2 regions of the Pseudomonas sp. TWP3-1 genome follow, and region 2 is predicted to be linked to the other one. Evidence: riboswitches for the same ligand, from Rfam matches in the RefSeq annotation. Region 2 holds a riboswitch; the other holds the start of a gene.
The links. Region 2 has a riboswitch for cobalamin ahead of cobW (cobalamin biosynthesis protein CobW). Riboswitches for the same ligand answer to the same signal wherever they lie in the genome.
Positions count from the first base shown of each region.

Region 1 (7,611 bases), on a different contig from region 2:
GTATTCAAGCGCCGCCCTGCGCAACCGGCCACCGTGCTCAAGCATAGAATTCAGCCCCCACGCAGAGAATCAGCAGCCATAACCATACGCCGCGCTGGACCAATTGCCAGCCACGGTCGATGGAGTCGGCATCCGCCGGCGCGCCTTCACCGAGCTGCGGACGCTCGTGCAGTTCGCCGTGATAGATCGCCGGGCCACCCAGCTCCACGCCTAGCGCTCCAGCTCCCGCCGCCATCACCGGGCCGGCGTTCGGGCTGTCCCACTGCGGCGCTTGGGTACGCCAGCATTTGAGTGCGAGTCGGGTTTTTCCCAGTAGCGCATAGGTTAACGCCACCAGTCGTGCAGGAATGTAATTGAGCACGTCGTCGATTTTTGCCGCCGCCCAGCCGAAACGTTCAAAGCGTTCGTTGCGATAACCCCACATCGCATCCAGCGTGTTGCTCAAGCGATAGAGCACCACGCCCGGCGCACCGGCCACGACAAACCAGAACAGCGCGGCGAACACTGCATCGCTGCCGTTCTCCAGCACCGATTCGGTGGCGGCGCGGGCGACAGCGGTGCTGTCGAGTTCATCGGTCTGGCGGCTGACCAGATAACCGACGCGCTTGCGAGCTTCCTCCAAATCATCGCTGCGCAACGCCTTGGCCACCGGCTCGACGTGTTCGCCGAGGCTGCGCATGCCGAGCGCGCAATACAGCGCGAGAATCTCGACGATCCAGCCCACGTATGGCGCCCAGGAAAATGCCGTGGCGAGCAAGGTCAGCGGCAACACCGCAATCACCCACGCAGTGACGCCATGACTGCGCCAACCGCGACCGCCGCTATTGAAACGTTGCTCGATGCGCCCGGCAAAATTGCCGAACGCCACCAGCGGATGCCAGCGTTTGGGTTCACCCAGCAGCGCATCCAGCGCCACTGCGGCGACACTCAACAACGCCACACTCATTGACTCACTCCCCAATAATTTTCGTACAGCAACTCATTGAGCGGACGCGCCTGCGCCCACCCTTCGAGTACCAGCATCGGCGCCGGATAGAACTCCTTGACCGGCCCGAGGCAAAGCACCGCCAACGGCTTGGCCCCGGCCGGCAAATTCAACAAATCAGCCAGCGCTTGCGGTTCGAACAGCGAGACCCAGCCCATGCCCAGCCCCTCAACGCGCGCGGCCAGCCACAGGTTCTGAATTGCGCAGGACAGCGAGGCCATGTCCATTTCCGGCAGCGTGCGCCGACCGAAAATATGCCGTTCGCGATCATCCATCAGCGCGGCGACCAGCACTTCCGCACAGTCGTTGATGCCTTCGACTTTCAGCGTCATGAACTCGTCGCTGCGCTCGCCAAGGGCTTCGGCGGTGCGCACGCGTTCTTCTTCGACGAGGGTTTGGATCTGCCCACGCAAGGCGCGGTCGCTGATGCGGATGAAGCGCCACGGCTGCATCAGGCCGACGCTGGGTGCCTGATGTGCGGCTTCGAGCAGACGCCGCAGCAAGTCAGGCTCGACGGTCCCGCCGCTGAAATGGCGCATGTCGCGGCGTTCGGCGATGGCTTTATAGACCGCTGCGCGTTCGGCTTCGGTATATGCGTTGTCGGTCATGGCCCCATCGCTGGCAAGCCAGCTCCCACAGTGGGCGGTGCAATACCTGACGAAACGCAATCCCCTGTGGGAGCTGCGGTGCGACGATTCGACTTGCCAGCGATGGCGGCCTCAAGGTCTGGTGTAAACAGAGCAGCGACAGCCACAGGATTCGACGGAAAATAAAAGTGCACGTAAGACGCGGTCATCCGCCCCTGCCGATAAACCGCTTCCGCACCGCGTCCGCCGTTGGGGCTGTGGCCTCGGGCAATCGGTGTCAGTTCGGTGGTGGTCAGGGAATGGTGATAAGTGTGGCCGCGCAGTGCGCCCTCCGGCAGTTCGACGTCCTGCAACGCCAGCGCCGCCAGGCGTTTCTGCATCGTCGCATCGCCGCGCAACAGGCCGACCAGTTCGGCGCGGGTGCCTTCGACATCAGTCAACGAATCGAGCAGATAGAGCATGCCGCCGCACTCGGCGAGCAGCGGTTTGCCGGCAGCGTGATGTTGGCGGATCGCATCGAGCATCGAGGTGTTCTGTGCCAGCGCGACGTGGTGCAATTCCGGGTAACCGCCGGGCAGGTACAGGCTGTCGGCCTCGGGGATTTGCGTGTCGCGGATCGGCGAGAAGAAGCTCAATTCGGCGCCCATTGCGCGCAGCAGATCAAGGCTGGCGCCGTAAGTAAAGGCAAAGGCTTCATCGCGGGCGACGGCAATCCGCACACCTTTGAGCAACGGTTCAACGATCAGCTCGTCTGGCACGGCGAATTCCACGGCTGGTGGCAGCGCTACCTCGCAACTGCTGGCCAGTGCGGCGGCAGCGGCGTCGAGGCGCACGTCGAGGTCATTCAGTTCGCTGGCCTGCACCAGTCCGAGGTGACGGCTCGGCAGTTCGATGCCGGTCTCGCGCGACAATGCGCCGTACCAACGCAGCCCTTCCGTCAGGCTGCCTTCAAGCAATTGCGCATGCCGCAGCGTGCCGACGCGATTGGCCAGCACCCCGGCAAACGGCAAGTCCGGCTGATAACGCGCCAGGCCCAGCGCCAGTGCGCCGAAAGTCTGCGCCATGGCGGTGCCGTCGATCACGCCGAGCACCGGCACACCGAAGTGCCGCGCCAGATCGGCGCTCGACGGCGTGCCGTCAAACAGCCCCATCACACCTTCGATCAGAATCAGATCGGCTTCGGCGGCGGCTTCCCACAGCAAGCGGCGACTTTCCTGCTCGCCGACCATCCACATATCCAGTTGATAGACCGGCGCACCGCTGGCGCGCTCGAGGATCATCGGGTCGAGAAAGTCCGGGCCGCATTTGAACACGCGCACCTTGCGCCCCTGATTGCGATGCAAACGAGCGAGCGCAGCGGTGACGGTGGTCTTGCCCTGACCGGAGGCCGGCGCGGCGATCAGTACCGCCGGGCAGTGACGTGGTTGCTTCAAAGTTCGACGCCTTTCTGCGCTTTGATCCCGGACTGAAAGGCGTGCTTGAGCATGCCCATCTCGGTGACCGTGTCGCCCATCTCGATCATTTCCGGCTTGGCGCCGCGCCCGGTGACGACCACATGCTGCATCGGCGGACGCGCCTGCAAATCGCTGAGCACTTGATCGAGATCGAGGTACCCGTGCTTGAGCGCGATGTTCAGTTCATCGAGCACCACCAGACCGATCGACGGATCGCGCAGCAGTTCACGAGAGACTTCCCAAGCGGCTTCGGCAGCGGCGATATCGCGCTGGCGATCCTGGGTTTCCCAGGTAAAGCCCTCGCCCATCACATGGAAGCGCACTTGTTCAGGGAAGCGGCGGAAGAACAGTTCCTCACCGGTGCTGTTGCGGCCCTTGATGAACTGCACCACGCCGCACTGCATGCCGTGGCCCATGGCGCGCGCGAGCATGCCGAACGCCGAGCTGCTTTTGCCTTTGCCGTTGCCGGTCAGCACCAGCACCAGGCCACACTCGTCCGGCGAATTGGCGATGCGTTCATCGATCACGGCTTTTTTACGCTGCATGCGCGCCAGATGGCGTTCGTCGCGCTCGGGGGAATCGGTCATGGGGGAGCTCTCCGTTGAGGCTGGATAACGGCGGGCAGGCACAAGAATAGACGGCAAAAAGCCTGGCATCGCCCACCGTGATGCCGCTGGATGGATCAGGCCGGTCTCCGGGCTCATGAGCGGCGCATTCGCCGGACTGCGCGCCTTCCCGCTTGTTCAGCAGTGGCATCAGACGCAGTTTTTACTCATTTACCGTTGCGGGGGCAGCGCCGGGATCGTGATCGGTCTTCGCTTGAAGACAATCCTCACCGGCTTCCCTGTTTCACTCTGTCGACGTACGTCACAGAGCACCTGAAACAAGCGGCGAAGGTTAGAGGGTTGGGGGTGGAGCGTCAATTAAAGAGGGGCGCGCGCGCGTAATAACTGCCGCCGATCAAATATATGCCGCCATTGTTGTGCCACACTCTCAGCAGTGATATCAAAGAGCCATGCTTTTACCCAAAAAAGCGCCATCACAATAACAAGGGAGTGCACCATGCAAGGCATGATCATCAGCAACCCGCGACTGGAGTTCCTGCGCCCGGTGCTGGAACGCTGGTTTGACTGTATCGACCGCTACAACGCCGTGCGTGGCGACAACGACACGCCCTACTGGCATGACGAAAAAGCCAACCTCGGCCTGCTCTCGGCCGCCGCATGGATGGCCGAACTGGTGACATTGCGCGACACCGCCACGCGCAAGCAGAACGAGGAAGGCGAGCGCAATGCCCGCGCCGATCTGTTTCTCGCCGGGGCCGAGAACCGCGCATTCATTCAGGCGACTCAGCGCTGGCCGCGAGTCAACAGCCTGAACCTCACTCAAGCCCTGGCGGATATCACCAGCGAAGCCAAGCGCATCAGCTACGCCAGCGATCTGAAACTCGGCTGCCTGTTCGTCGCCCCGCAAAAAGCCCAGCACAGCGCCAGCCCGGAAGAATTGCAGGACATGGTCGACGACCTGCAAAAGGAAAACACCTGCGCCGTGGCCTGGTATTTCCCCTACGCCTACCGCAAATTGCACAGCGACGCCGGCAACTATCATCCGGGCATCGCCGTGCTGTTCAAAGAGGCGCGCGGCTGAGCAGTTGAACCATCGGGCTTGTACGCTTCTCTATGATTAACAATGCATTCATAGGGAAGATCAGCAATGCGCAAGCCCCAGCTCGTTTTTGTCATCGCGCTCGCCGGAGGGCTCGCCGCCTGTGGTGAATCCTCCAGCCTGCAAGTCATCGACGGCACCGGCCCGTCACCGAAACTGCCAGAACCGAACAAAACCCTGATCCCGACGGTGAACATTGCCCCGGCAGTCGGCTGGCCGGCGGGGGCGAAACCGACCGCCGCCGCTGGCACTCAGGTCGCAGCATTTGCGGAAAACCTAGACCACCCACGCTGGCTGTATGTGCTGCCCAATGGCGATGTGCTGGTCGCGGAAACCAACGCGCCGCCCAAACCTGATGACGGCAAAGGCATTCGTGGCTGGGTGATGGAAAAAGTCATGGGCCGTGCCGGTGCCGGTGTGCCGAGTCCGAATCGCATCACCCTGTTGCGCGACGCCGATCACGATGGCGTGGCCGAGACGCGCACGGTGTTTCTGCAAAACCTCAACTCGCCATTCGGCATGACGCTGGTCGGCAACGATCTGTATGTCGCCGACACTGATCGGCTGCTGCGCTTCCATTACGAAGCCGGCGCCACCGAGATCAAGACCCAGCCGATCAAAGTCGTGGATCTGCCCGGCGGCACGCTGAACCACCACTGGACCAAAAACGTGATCGCCAGCAAGGACGGCAGCAAGCTGTACGTGACCGTAGGCTCAAACAGCAACGTCGGCGAGAACGGTCTGGATAAAGAGGAAGGTCGCGCGGCGATCTGGGAAGTGGATCGCGCCACTGGCAATCACCGCATATTCGCTTCGGGTATCCGTAATCCCAACGGCTTGGCCTGGGAGCCGCAGAGCGGAGCTTTGTGGACGGCGGTCAATGAGCGTGACGAAATCGGCAGCGATCTGGTGCCGGACTACATCACCTCGGTCAAGGATGGCGGCTTCTATGGCTGGCCATTCAGCTATTACGGTCAGCACGTCGATGTCCGCGTCGAGCCGCAAAACCCGGACTTGGTGGCCAAGGCGATCGCGCCGGATTACGCGGTCGGCCCACACACTGCTTCGCTGGGTCTGACATTCGCTGAAAGCAACACGCTGCCGGCGCAATTCAAGGAAGGCGCATTCATCGGCCAGCACGGCTCGTGGAACCGCAAACCGCACAGTGGCTATAAAGTGATTTTCGTGCCGTTTGCGGCGGGCAAGCCGACTGGCAAACCGGTGGATGTGCTGACCGGGTTCCTCGACAAAGATGAAAATGCCTTGGGTCGCCCGGTGGGCGTGGTGATTGATCAGCAGGGTGGATTGCTGGTCGCGGATGACGTCGGCAACAAGGTTTGGCGGGTTGCGGCCAGCAAATAACCGATCATTGCCTGACGCATAAAAAATGTGGGAGCCAGCCTGCTGGCTCCCACATTTGTTTTGTGCAGCTTGGGTTACGGGTTATGCGCCAGATGCTCCGGCTGCAACACTCGTTTGGCGCTCAAGTAAGCTTTCTGCCAATAAGCCTTGGACAGACTGTCCAGTTTCACCGTGCCGCCAGTCGCTGGTGCATGCACGAAGCGCCCTTCCCCGACGTAAATCCCCGCATGACTGACCTGCGAGCCGCCATTGGTGGCGAAGAAGATCAGGTCACCGGTCTGCAAGCCTTCTTTGCCGACATTCGGCGCCTGCATCACGATCAGTTCGCGGGTCGAACGCGGCAGGCTGATGCCGGCCGCATCGCGGTAAACAAAACCGATCAGGCCGCTGCAGTCAAACCCCGAATCCGGCGTGTTGCCGCCCCAGCGATAAGGCGTGCCAACCAGACCAAGCGCGCGGAACAGCACGTCTTCGGCAGCAGGCGAAAAACTTTGAGAAGGACTGAACACGACCGGCGCGCGTACAACCGGCGCGGGCGGCGGCGTGCGACTGGCGCAGCCACTGAGCAGCGCTGCGAAAAGCATAAAGGTGAGGCGGGCCGACATCGTCATAAGCAGAACATCCTGATCTGGCTGCGGCTTTAACTGCCGATTCGACAGAAAACAAAACCGCCTGCGTCAGACGCAGGCGGTTTGCCATCAATATAGATTCAGAATTCTAGCGGCTACGCGGCAAACTTCAAGTAAGACTTTAACTTCACCTTGTAAAGTTTAGGTCTATTACTCCTGAAGGGCCGTTTTTGTCGCCACGGACGTGGCGACAACAGGGTGATTACTTGCGAGCGGTAACCACGGTAGGCGCATTCGCCAAAGCGCGTTTGGCTTCGATGAAGGTCTTGCTCCAGTAGCTGTCACCCAGGCTGTCGATGCGAACACCGCCACTGCGACGACTGCTGGAATGGATGAACTGATTGTCACCCAGGTAGATCCCGGCGTGACTCACACGACCGCGACGACCATTGGTGGCGAAAAACAGCAAATCACCCGGCTCAAGATTGCTGCGCGCAACCAGCGGTGCATCGACGTTGATCATTTCGCGGGTAGAACGCGGCAGGTTCATGCCGGCCTCTTCGCGGAACAGATAGCCAATGAAACCGCTGCAATCGAAACCGGCTTCAGAGGTGCCACCGAAACGGTAACGGGTACCGATCAGGGACATGCCGCGTTCAAGGATGCTGTCAGCCAGAACTGGAAGCTGGTAAGGCTTGCTGCCGTTGAAATTGGCCAGTTCTTTTTCGGTGTCCAGCTCTTCCTGATAAATAACGGAAGACTGAGCAGTGGCAGAATTTTTAACCTGTTGAGGCTGCTCTTGGACTGGAGAATGAGCAGCGCAACCGAATAACAGGGTGACGAGTGCGAGAGGCACGAGGGGTGCGAAGCGCTTTAGCATGGGCACGACCGTGGCTGATAGTTGTAAAGAAGCCGAGACTATGCCCGCTATCATCCTCATTTGCAAATTCAATCGATCTTTTTGTGACTTCCGAGTTTCTCGTTTACAT
Region 1 is NZ_JAFCUQ010000009.1:214,778-222,388, reverse strand. Features, by position in the region: gene cobD (threonine-phosphate decarboxylase CobD) at 1-45, opposite strand, end outside; gene cbiB (adenosylcobinamide-phosphate synthase CbiB) at 38-946, opposite strand; gene bluB (5,6-dimethylbenzimidazole synthase) at 943-1,593, opposite strand; gene ACP7BN_RS15065 (cobyrinate a,c-diamide synthase) at 1,590-3,005, opposite strand; gene cobO (cob(I)yrinic acid a,c-diamide adenosyltransferase) at 3,002-3,613, opposite strand; cobalamin riboswitch at 3,695-3,923, opposite strand; gene ACP7BN_RS15055 (hypothetical protein) at 4,089-4,673, shown strand; gene ACP7BN_RS15050 (PQQ-dependent sugar dehydrogenase) at 4,740-6,053, shown strand; gene ACP7BN_RS15045 (C40 family peptidase) at 6,128-6,664, opposite strand; gene ACP7BN_RS15040 (C40 family peptidase) at 6,885-7,502, opposite strand.
Region 1: another riboswitch for cobalamin. It lies ahead of cobO (cob(I)yrinic acid a,c-diamide adenosyltransferase); the one in region 2 lies ahead of cobW (cobalamin biosynthesis protein CobW).

Region 2 (7,611 bases):
TGCGCAGCAGCGCCAACAACGTGTCGATACGCAACCGCCCACTCGGCGATTCACCAAAGATGTGCAAGCCATCGCGAATTTGCGATTCCTTCAGATCACATAAATACGTGTCCAGACGCGGCAACCAGATCGCCGCATCGGAGTCACTGTCGAGGCCATCATCCAGTTGCAACTCACGGTCGATCTGCGTCTCGCGCACCAGTTGCAGAATGTCGCGTTGCAATTCGCGGGCGCGGCGTGGATCGAGCAGTTGCGCTTCGTAATATTCGTCGGCCAACAGTTCCAGATTGCGCAGCGGGCCGTAGGTTTCGGCGCGGGTCAGCGGCGGCATCAAGTGATCGATGATCACCGCCTGAGTCCGGCGTTTGGCCTGGGCGCCCTCGCCCGGATCGTTGACGATAAATGGATAGATGTTCGGCAGCGGCCCGAGCAATGCGTCCGGCCAACAGTTCTCCGACAGGCCGACGCCCTTGCCCGGTAGCCATTCGAGGTTGCCGTGCTTGCCGACGTGGATCACACCGTGTGCGCCGTAGGTCTGGCGCAACCAGAAATAGAACGCCAGATAGGCGTGCGGCGGCACCAGATCAGGGTCGTGATACACCGCGCTCGGGTCGACCTGATACCCACGTGCCGGTTGAATGCCGACGAAGGTCAGGCCGAAGCGCAAACCGGCGATCATCATCCGTCCATCGCGACACATCGGATCGGTTTGCGGCGTGCCCCAGCGTTCCAGCACCGCCGCGCGATTGGCTTCGGGCAGGGCGTTGAACATTGTCAGGTAGTCATCCATCGCCAGACTTTGCTGGCATGGACGCTGATCGAGAGTATCGAGGTCATTACTGACGCCGCCGAGCAATTGCTGAATCAACTCAGTGCCGCTGCCCGGCAACTCGCTCGGCAGCGGATAGCCCTCAGCCTGCAAAGCACGAAGAATATTCAGCGCGGCTGCCGGGGTGTCGAGCCCGACGCCGTTGCCAATCCGCCCATCACGAGTCGGGTAGTTGGCGAGGATCAAAGCGATGCGTTTTTCTGCGTTCGGCACGCGTGCCAGATCGATCCAGCGCCGCGCCAGTTGCGCGACGAAATCCATACGTTCGGGTTGCGCGCGGTAGCAGACCACATCCGATTGACTGCGCTCGCTGCGCCAGGCCAGATCCTTGAAGCTGATCGGCCGGCTGATAATGCGCCCGTCCAGCTCCGGCAAGGCAATGTGCATCGCCAGATCACGCGGGCCGAGGCCTTGCTCGCTGGCGCGCCAGCCGGGCTCGTTGTCCTGCGCACAGATCGCCTGAATCACCGGAATGTTGCGACGAAACGGCCGCAGATGCGGCGCTTCCGGGCTGGACTGGGCGAACCCGGTGGTGTTCAAAATCACCCCGGCCTCGACTTCATCCAGCCAGTCCTCGACCACCGACAGGCAGCCAGGCTCTTTCAGACTGGCGACGGCAATCGGCAGCGGATTAAGCCCCGCTGCCTGCAAGTGCTGGCAGAACACATCAATGAACGCCGTGTTCGCCGCCTGCAAATGCGAGCGATAAAACAACACCGCCGCGACCGGTTGCTCCGGCAACCAATCGGCTTGCCAGTCACTCAGTGCGGCGGTGCTTTTATGTGGGTGGTAAATCGCCGTGCGCGGCAGGGTTTGTGGCTCGCCCCACGGGTAATCGCGGTCGAGCCAAAGGTTGGCCATACACCGGAAGAAATCCAGCGCATTGCCCATGCCGCCCTGACGCAAGAATTGCCAGAGCCGGTCACGATCCTCGGCATTAACGGTGCTCAGATCGCTGAGTTCCGGATCGGGCCGGTCATCGCCCGGCACCAGAATCACCTGCACGCCGCGCTCGGACAGTTCGACCAGACGCTCGACGCCGTAACGCCAATAACCAATCCCGCCGTGCAGCGAAATCAGAATGACTTTGGCGTGACGCAATACTTCGTCGACATACAGATCGACCGAGGCGTGATTCTGCACCTGCATCGGATTGGCCAGGCGCACGCTCGGGTAATCTTCCGGCAGTTGCTGCGCGGCTTCGGCGAGCAGCGCCAGGCTGGAATCGCCGCTGCACAGGATCACCAGTTCGGCGGGAGTTTGTCCGAGGTCGGCAATGTTGTCATCCGAGACGAATCCGCCGGGCTGGGTCCTGAGCAGGTGCATGGCTTAAACGCTGAGTGCGGCGCGCAATTGCGCTTCGAGTTGTGCGGCGTCGAGTTCCTGACCGATCAACACCAGACGCGTAACCCGCGCTTCATCGGCACCCCACTGACGGTCGAAGTGCTTGTCGAAACGCGTGCCCACACCCTGAATCAGCAGGCGCATCGGCTTGTTCGGGATCGCAGCGAAACCTTTCACGCGCAGGATGCCGTGCTTGACCACCAGTTGCGTCAACGCGTCGAGCAGCAGGCTTTCGTCGGCTTGCGGCAGTTCGATGGAGATCGAATCGAAGGCGTCGTGATCGTGGTCATCGTGGTCGTCATCGCCTTCACCGTGGTGATGGTCGTGATGGCTGTGGCGGCTGTCGATGTGTTCTTCGGAACCGGCGCCGAGGCCGATCAACACGTCGAGTGGCACGCGACCACTGCTGGCTTCGATGATCTTCACCGCAGGCGGCAGTTCTTCGGCGACTTCCAGGCGCACGCGAGCGAGGTCTTCCGGGTTGATCAGGTCGCACTTGTTAAGGATGACGAGGTCGGCGCTGGCCAGTTGGTCGGCGAACAATTCGTGCAGCGGCGATTCGTGATCGAGGTTCGGATCGAGTTTGCGCTGGGCATCGACCTGATCCGGAAACGCGGCGAAGGTGCCGGCAGCCACAGCCGGGCTGTCGACCACGGTAATCACCGCATCCACCGTGCAGGCGCTGCGGATTTCCGGCCACTGGAAGGCTTGTACCAGTGGTTTGGGCAGGGCCAGGCCCGAGGTTTCAATGAGGATGTGGTCGAGGTCGCCGCGACGCGCAACCAGTTCGCGCATCACCGGGAAGAATTCTTCCTGAACCGTGCAGCACAGGCAGCCATTGGCCAGTTCATAGACGCGGCCGACCGCTTCTTCCTCGGAACAGCCGATGGTGCATTGCTTGAGGATTTCACCGTCGATGCCCAGCTCGCCAAACTCGTTGACGATCACCGCGATACGGCGGCCCTGCGCGTTGTCGAGCATGTGCCGCAGCAAGGTGGTTTTGCCCGATCCGAGGAAACCGGTAACGATGGTGACGGGGAGTTTGGCCAGTGTTTTCATCGGATGCCCTTTGGCAAGGTGGCGGGCATACGGGACGAGAACCGGCAGCGTGCGTGCGTGCCTGGAGAGTTCGCCACCGGATCACCCCGCCCGGTTTTAATTGAGAATCTGTGTCGAGGCAGGTCTCCTGGCTGACGGTGTTCAGGCACTGGGCCTGGCATTCGCTGCGCCTTCCCGCTGGCTCTGTCGGCAGAGTTGGCAGTGGCGTGGCAGCGAACAGCACCGTTCACAGTTGCGGGGGCAGCCGCGGCTTGGACCGCGTTCCCTTCTTAGCTTCGGCGTGGGCCGAAGAACCTCGAAGGGGCAAGGCTACGCATGGGTTGGTTGTGGGTCAATGGGCGTTGCTTTTTGGTCTTGTGAGCATATCCGTTGCTGCGGTGATGGCTTCTTAGGGTTCCGCCCTTACGGCGGGTCACCTTTTTCAAACGCCAAAAAGGTAACCCAAAAGGCTTCTCCCTGACGTACGGCACCTCGCTTAGGCTCAGTGTTCCCTCGCTACGGCGCCCATCAGGGGCATCGCCTCCGGTTTGCTGCGCTGCACCTCCTCTCGATGAATGCGGCTGCGCCGCACGGCGCTGCGCGCCTACCCCTGATGGACGCCTACGCTCGGCCTGCCGATGGGGCTGAGATCAAAATCAAAATCTAAAGCCAGATCAAAAGATCGCAGCCTTCGGCAGCTACAGGGGGTGTGGACATCCGCAAGAGATTGGTCGGCTGTCAGGCCGCCATCGCTGGCAAGCCAGCTCCCACAGTAGTGATTCTCGTACGCCGCATGCGGCGAAGCCGCCCCACTCAACGATGAGCGTTAGCTCGAGTAAAGCTTTTGATATCGAGCGCCCGTCGGCAGGCTGAGTGGAGGGATTGATCCGGGGGTGGGAGCGTAGCGACCGTTTGGCGCAGCCAAACACATCGAGAGGAGGTGCAGCGCAGCAAACCGGAGGCGATGCCCCCGGAACAATCCCGGAACGAAGGAACCCGAGCCACAGCGAGGGCCGAACGTCAGGGCAAAGCCTTTTGGGTTACCTTTTCGCTGGGCCGGCATCCCGGCGTTTGGAAAAGGTGACCCGCCGTAAGGGCGGACCCCTAATCCGCCATCACCAAAAAAACGGATCTGCCCCCATCCAATTGACTAAAATCCCCCCCTCATGCTCTCCTACACACCTTGTTACGGGTGCCCTTCACAGGGTGAAACGGGAAACCGGTGAATCATGTGCTTTACTCCAAAGCCATGTCAGTCCGGTGCTGCCCCCGCAACGGTAAGCGAGCGAAGCGTCAGATCCACTGTGCCATCGGCATGGGAAGGTGACGCTTGCAGGTCGGCCAACTGCCAACCCCTCGTGAGCCCGGAGACCGGCCCGCAACACACAGTGCGCATTTTGCGCCACTGAACATAACAACCCGCGGTGGGCGGGCGCTGTTTGAACCTCTGCGTGCCCGGCTCGCAGGGGTTTTCACGCGCTCTGTCACCCCGCTGACATTCCAGAGGGACGCGTCATGTCGATCATCAGCAGCAGCGGCAGCACTGACAAGAGTTTCGCCAGCACCAACACCTTGAGCCAACGCCTGACGGCCGCGATCTTCGCGTCGATCCTCGGTGCGTGCCTGGTCTACTTCGCCGGTTTTTCGCACATCGAAGCGGTGCACAACGCCGCGCACGATACCCGCCACAGCGCCGCGTTCCCGTGCCACTGAGACCTGACGACATGATCAAGCGTATTGCGCAAACCGCAGGTTTCACCGGTCTGCTGGCCGCCCTGCTCCTCACCCTGCTGCAAAGCTTCTGGGTTTCGCCGCTAATTTTGCAGGCCGAGACTTTCGAGAAGTCCGAAACTGTGACTGAGGTTCACGAACACGCCGCCGGCACCGCCGCGCACACCCACGATGGCGAAGCCTGGGAGCCGGCTGACGGCTGGCAGCGCGTGGTTTCGACCACTGGCGGCAATCTGGTGGTTGCAGTCGGTTTCGCGCTGATGCTCGCCGGTCTGTACACCCTGCGTGCGCCGACCAAAACTTCGCAGGGCTTGCTCTGGGGTCTGGCCGGTTACGCGACTTTCGTGCTGGCGCCGACCATGGGCCTGCCACCTGAATTGCCGGGCACTGCGGCGGCAGATCTGGCTTCGCGGCAGATGTGGTGGATCGGCACCGCGGCGTCCACCGCTGTCGGTCTATCGCTGATCGCGTTCAGCCGTCCCTGGTTGATGAAGGTTCTTGGCGTGGCGATCCTCGCAGTGCCACACGTGATCGGCGCGCCGCAACCGGAAGTGCATTCGATGCTCGCCCCGGAAGCACTGGAAGCACAGTTCAAAATCGCCTCGCAACTGACCAACGTCGCGTTCTGGCTGGCTCTGGGCCTGATCAGCGCCTGGTTGTTCCGGCGCAAGAGCCAAGGTCAATACCACGCATGACCGAAACTCGCGCAGCGCCGACCTTCGTGGTCGGCCTCGGCTGCCAGCGCGGCTGCCCGGCCAGTACGCTGCGCGCGTTGCTTGACCAGGCCTTGCAGGCCCATCGCATCGAACTCGACGCAGTCAAAGCCTTGGCCAGCATCGACCTGAAACGCGATGAACCTGGCCTTCAAGAACTGGCGGCACAACTGGCGCTGCCGCTGTTGTATTTCAGCAGCGAGGAACTTGCAAGTTATCAGCAACGCTTGAGTCACCATTCGCAAATCGCTTTTGAACGCACCGGCTGCTACGGCGTGGCGGAAAGTGCCGCTTTGGCGCTCGCCGAACAGCTAATCAGCGCCCCGGCAAAACTGCTGATTTCCCGGCAAAAATACGCGCAGGCAACACTGGCATTGGCTGGCGCAGCGTAAATTCCCGATAATCCATGCTTTCGATCATGAGCAATCTTCATCTGAAGACTGCTTGTGCAGCGTCTCTCCGCCCTATTCACAGGATTCAACGATGACCGTCTACTTCATCGGCGCTGGCCCCGGCGACCCGGAATTGATCACCGTCAAGGGCCAGCGGCTGATCCGCAATTGCCCGGTGATCATCTATGCCGGTTCGCTGGTGCCCGAAGCGGTGCTTGAAGGGCATCAGGCTGAAACGGTGGTCAACAGCGCGGAGCTGCATCTGGAGCAGATCATTGATCTGATCAAGATTGCGCATGCCAAGGGCCAGGACGTGGCGCGGGTCCATTCGGGTGATCCGAGTCTGTATGGCGCGATTGGTGAGCAGATTCGCTACTTGCGCGAGTTATCGATCCCGTTCGAGATCGTTCCCGGGGTGACAGCCACGGCGGCTTGCGCGGCGTTATTGGGCGCTGAGTTGACCTTGCCGGATGTTTCGCAGAGCGTGATTCTGACGCGCTATGCGGACAAGACTGCCATGCCGGCGGGTGAAGAGTTGGCCAGCCTGGCGCAGCATGGCGCGACCATGGCGATTCATCTTGGGGTCAATCATCTGGAGAAGATCCTGGTTGAATTGCTCCCGCATTACGGCGCTGACTGCCCGATTGCGGTGATTCACCGGGCGACTTGGCCGGATCAGGATTGGGTGGTGGGAACGCTGGACGATATCGCCGGGAAAGTAGCAGCCAAAGGGTTTCGACGTACGGCGCTGATTCTGGTCGGTCGCGTGTTGGGCAGCGATCATTTCAGCGAGTCGTCGCTATATCGTGCCGGGCATGCCCATCTTTACAGACCTTGAAAACAACTGTGGCGAGGGAGCTTGCTCCCGCTGGATCGCGAAGCGATCCCAAATTCAGACGGCGCATTCATCACGGGAAAATGCATCGCCTGGATTGTGACTGCTTCGCAGTCAAGCGGGAGCAAGCTCCCTCGCCACAGCACCGTTTTTTTATGGTCGCAGCGAACGCCTTAGTAGTAGGCGTTTTCTTTCTGCGTGTGGTCAGTCACGTCACGTACGCCTTTGAGCTCCGGAATACGCTCAAGCAAGGTGCGCTCGATACCTTCCTTCAAGGTGACGTCAGCCTGGCCGCAGCCCTGGCAACCGCCACCGAACTGCAACACGGCGATGCCGTCTTCGACCACATCGATCAGGCTGACCTGACCGCCGTGGCTGGCCAGCCCCGGATTGATCTCGGTTTGCAGGTAGTAGTTGATGCGCTCGTTGACCGGACTGTCGGCGTTGACCATCGGGACTTTGGCGTTTGGCGCCTTGATGGTCAGTTGGCCGCCCATGCGGTCGGTGGCGTAATCGACAACCGCGTCGTCGAGAAACGCTTCACTGAAGTTGTCGATGTAGGCGGTGAAGCTTTTCAGCCCCAGCGCGGTGTCTTCAGGTTTTTCTTCGCCCGGCTTGCAATAGGCAATGCAGGTTTCGGCGTACTGGGTGCCAGGCTGGGTGATGAAGACGCGGATGCCGATGCCTGGGGTGTTCTGCTTGGAGAGCAGATCGGCCAGGTAATCGTGG
Region 2 is NZ_JAFCUQ010000016.1:39,405-47,015, reverse strand. Features, by position in the region: gene cobN (cobaltochelatase subunit CobN) at 1-2,155, opposite strand, end outside; gene cobW (cobalamin biosynthesis protein CobW) at 2,159-3,232, opposite strand; cobalamin riboswitch at 3,333-3,545, opposite strand; cobalamin riboswitch at 4,385-4,605, shown strand; gene ACP7BN_RS20525 (CbtB domain-containing protein) at 4,727-4,924, shown strand; gene ACP7BN_RS20520 (CbtA family protein) at 4,936-5,637, shown strand; gene ACP7BN_RS20515 (cobalamin biosynthesis protein) at 5,634-6,047, shown strand; gene cobM (precorrin-4 C(11)-methyltransferase) at 6,139-6,885, shown strand; gene nfuA (Fe-S biogenesis protein NfuA) at 7,056-7,611, opposite strand, start outside.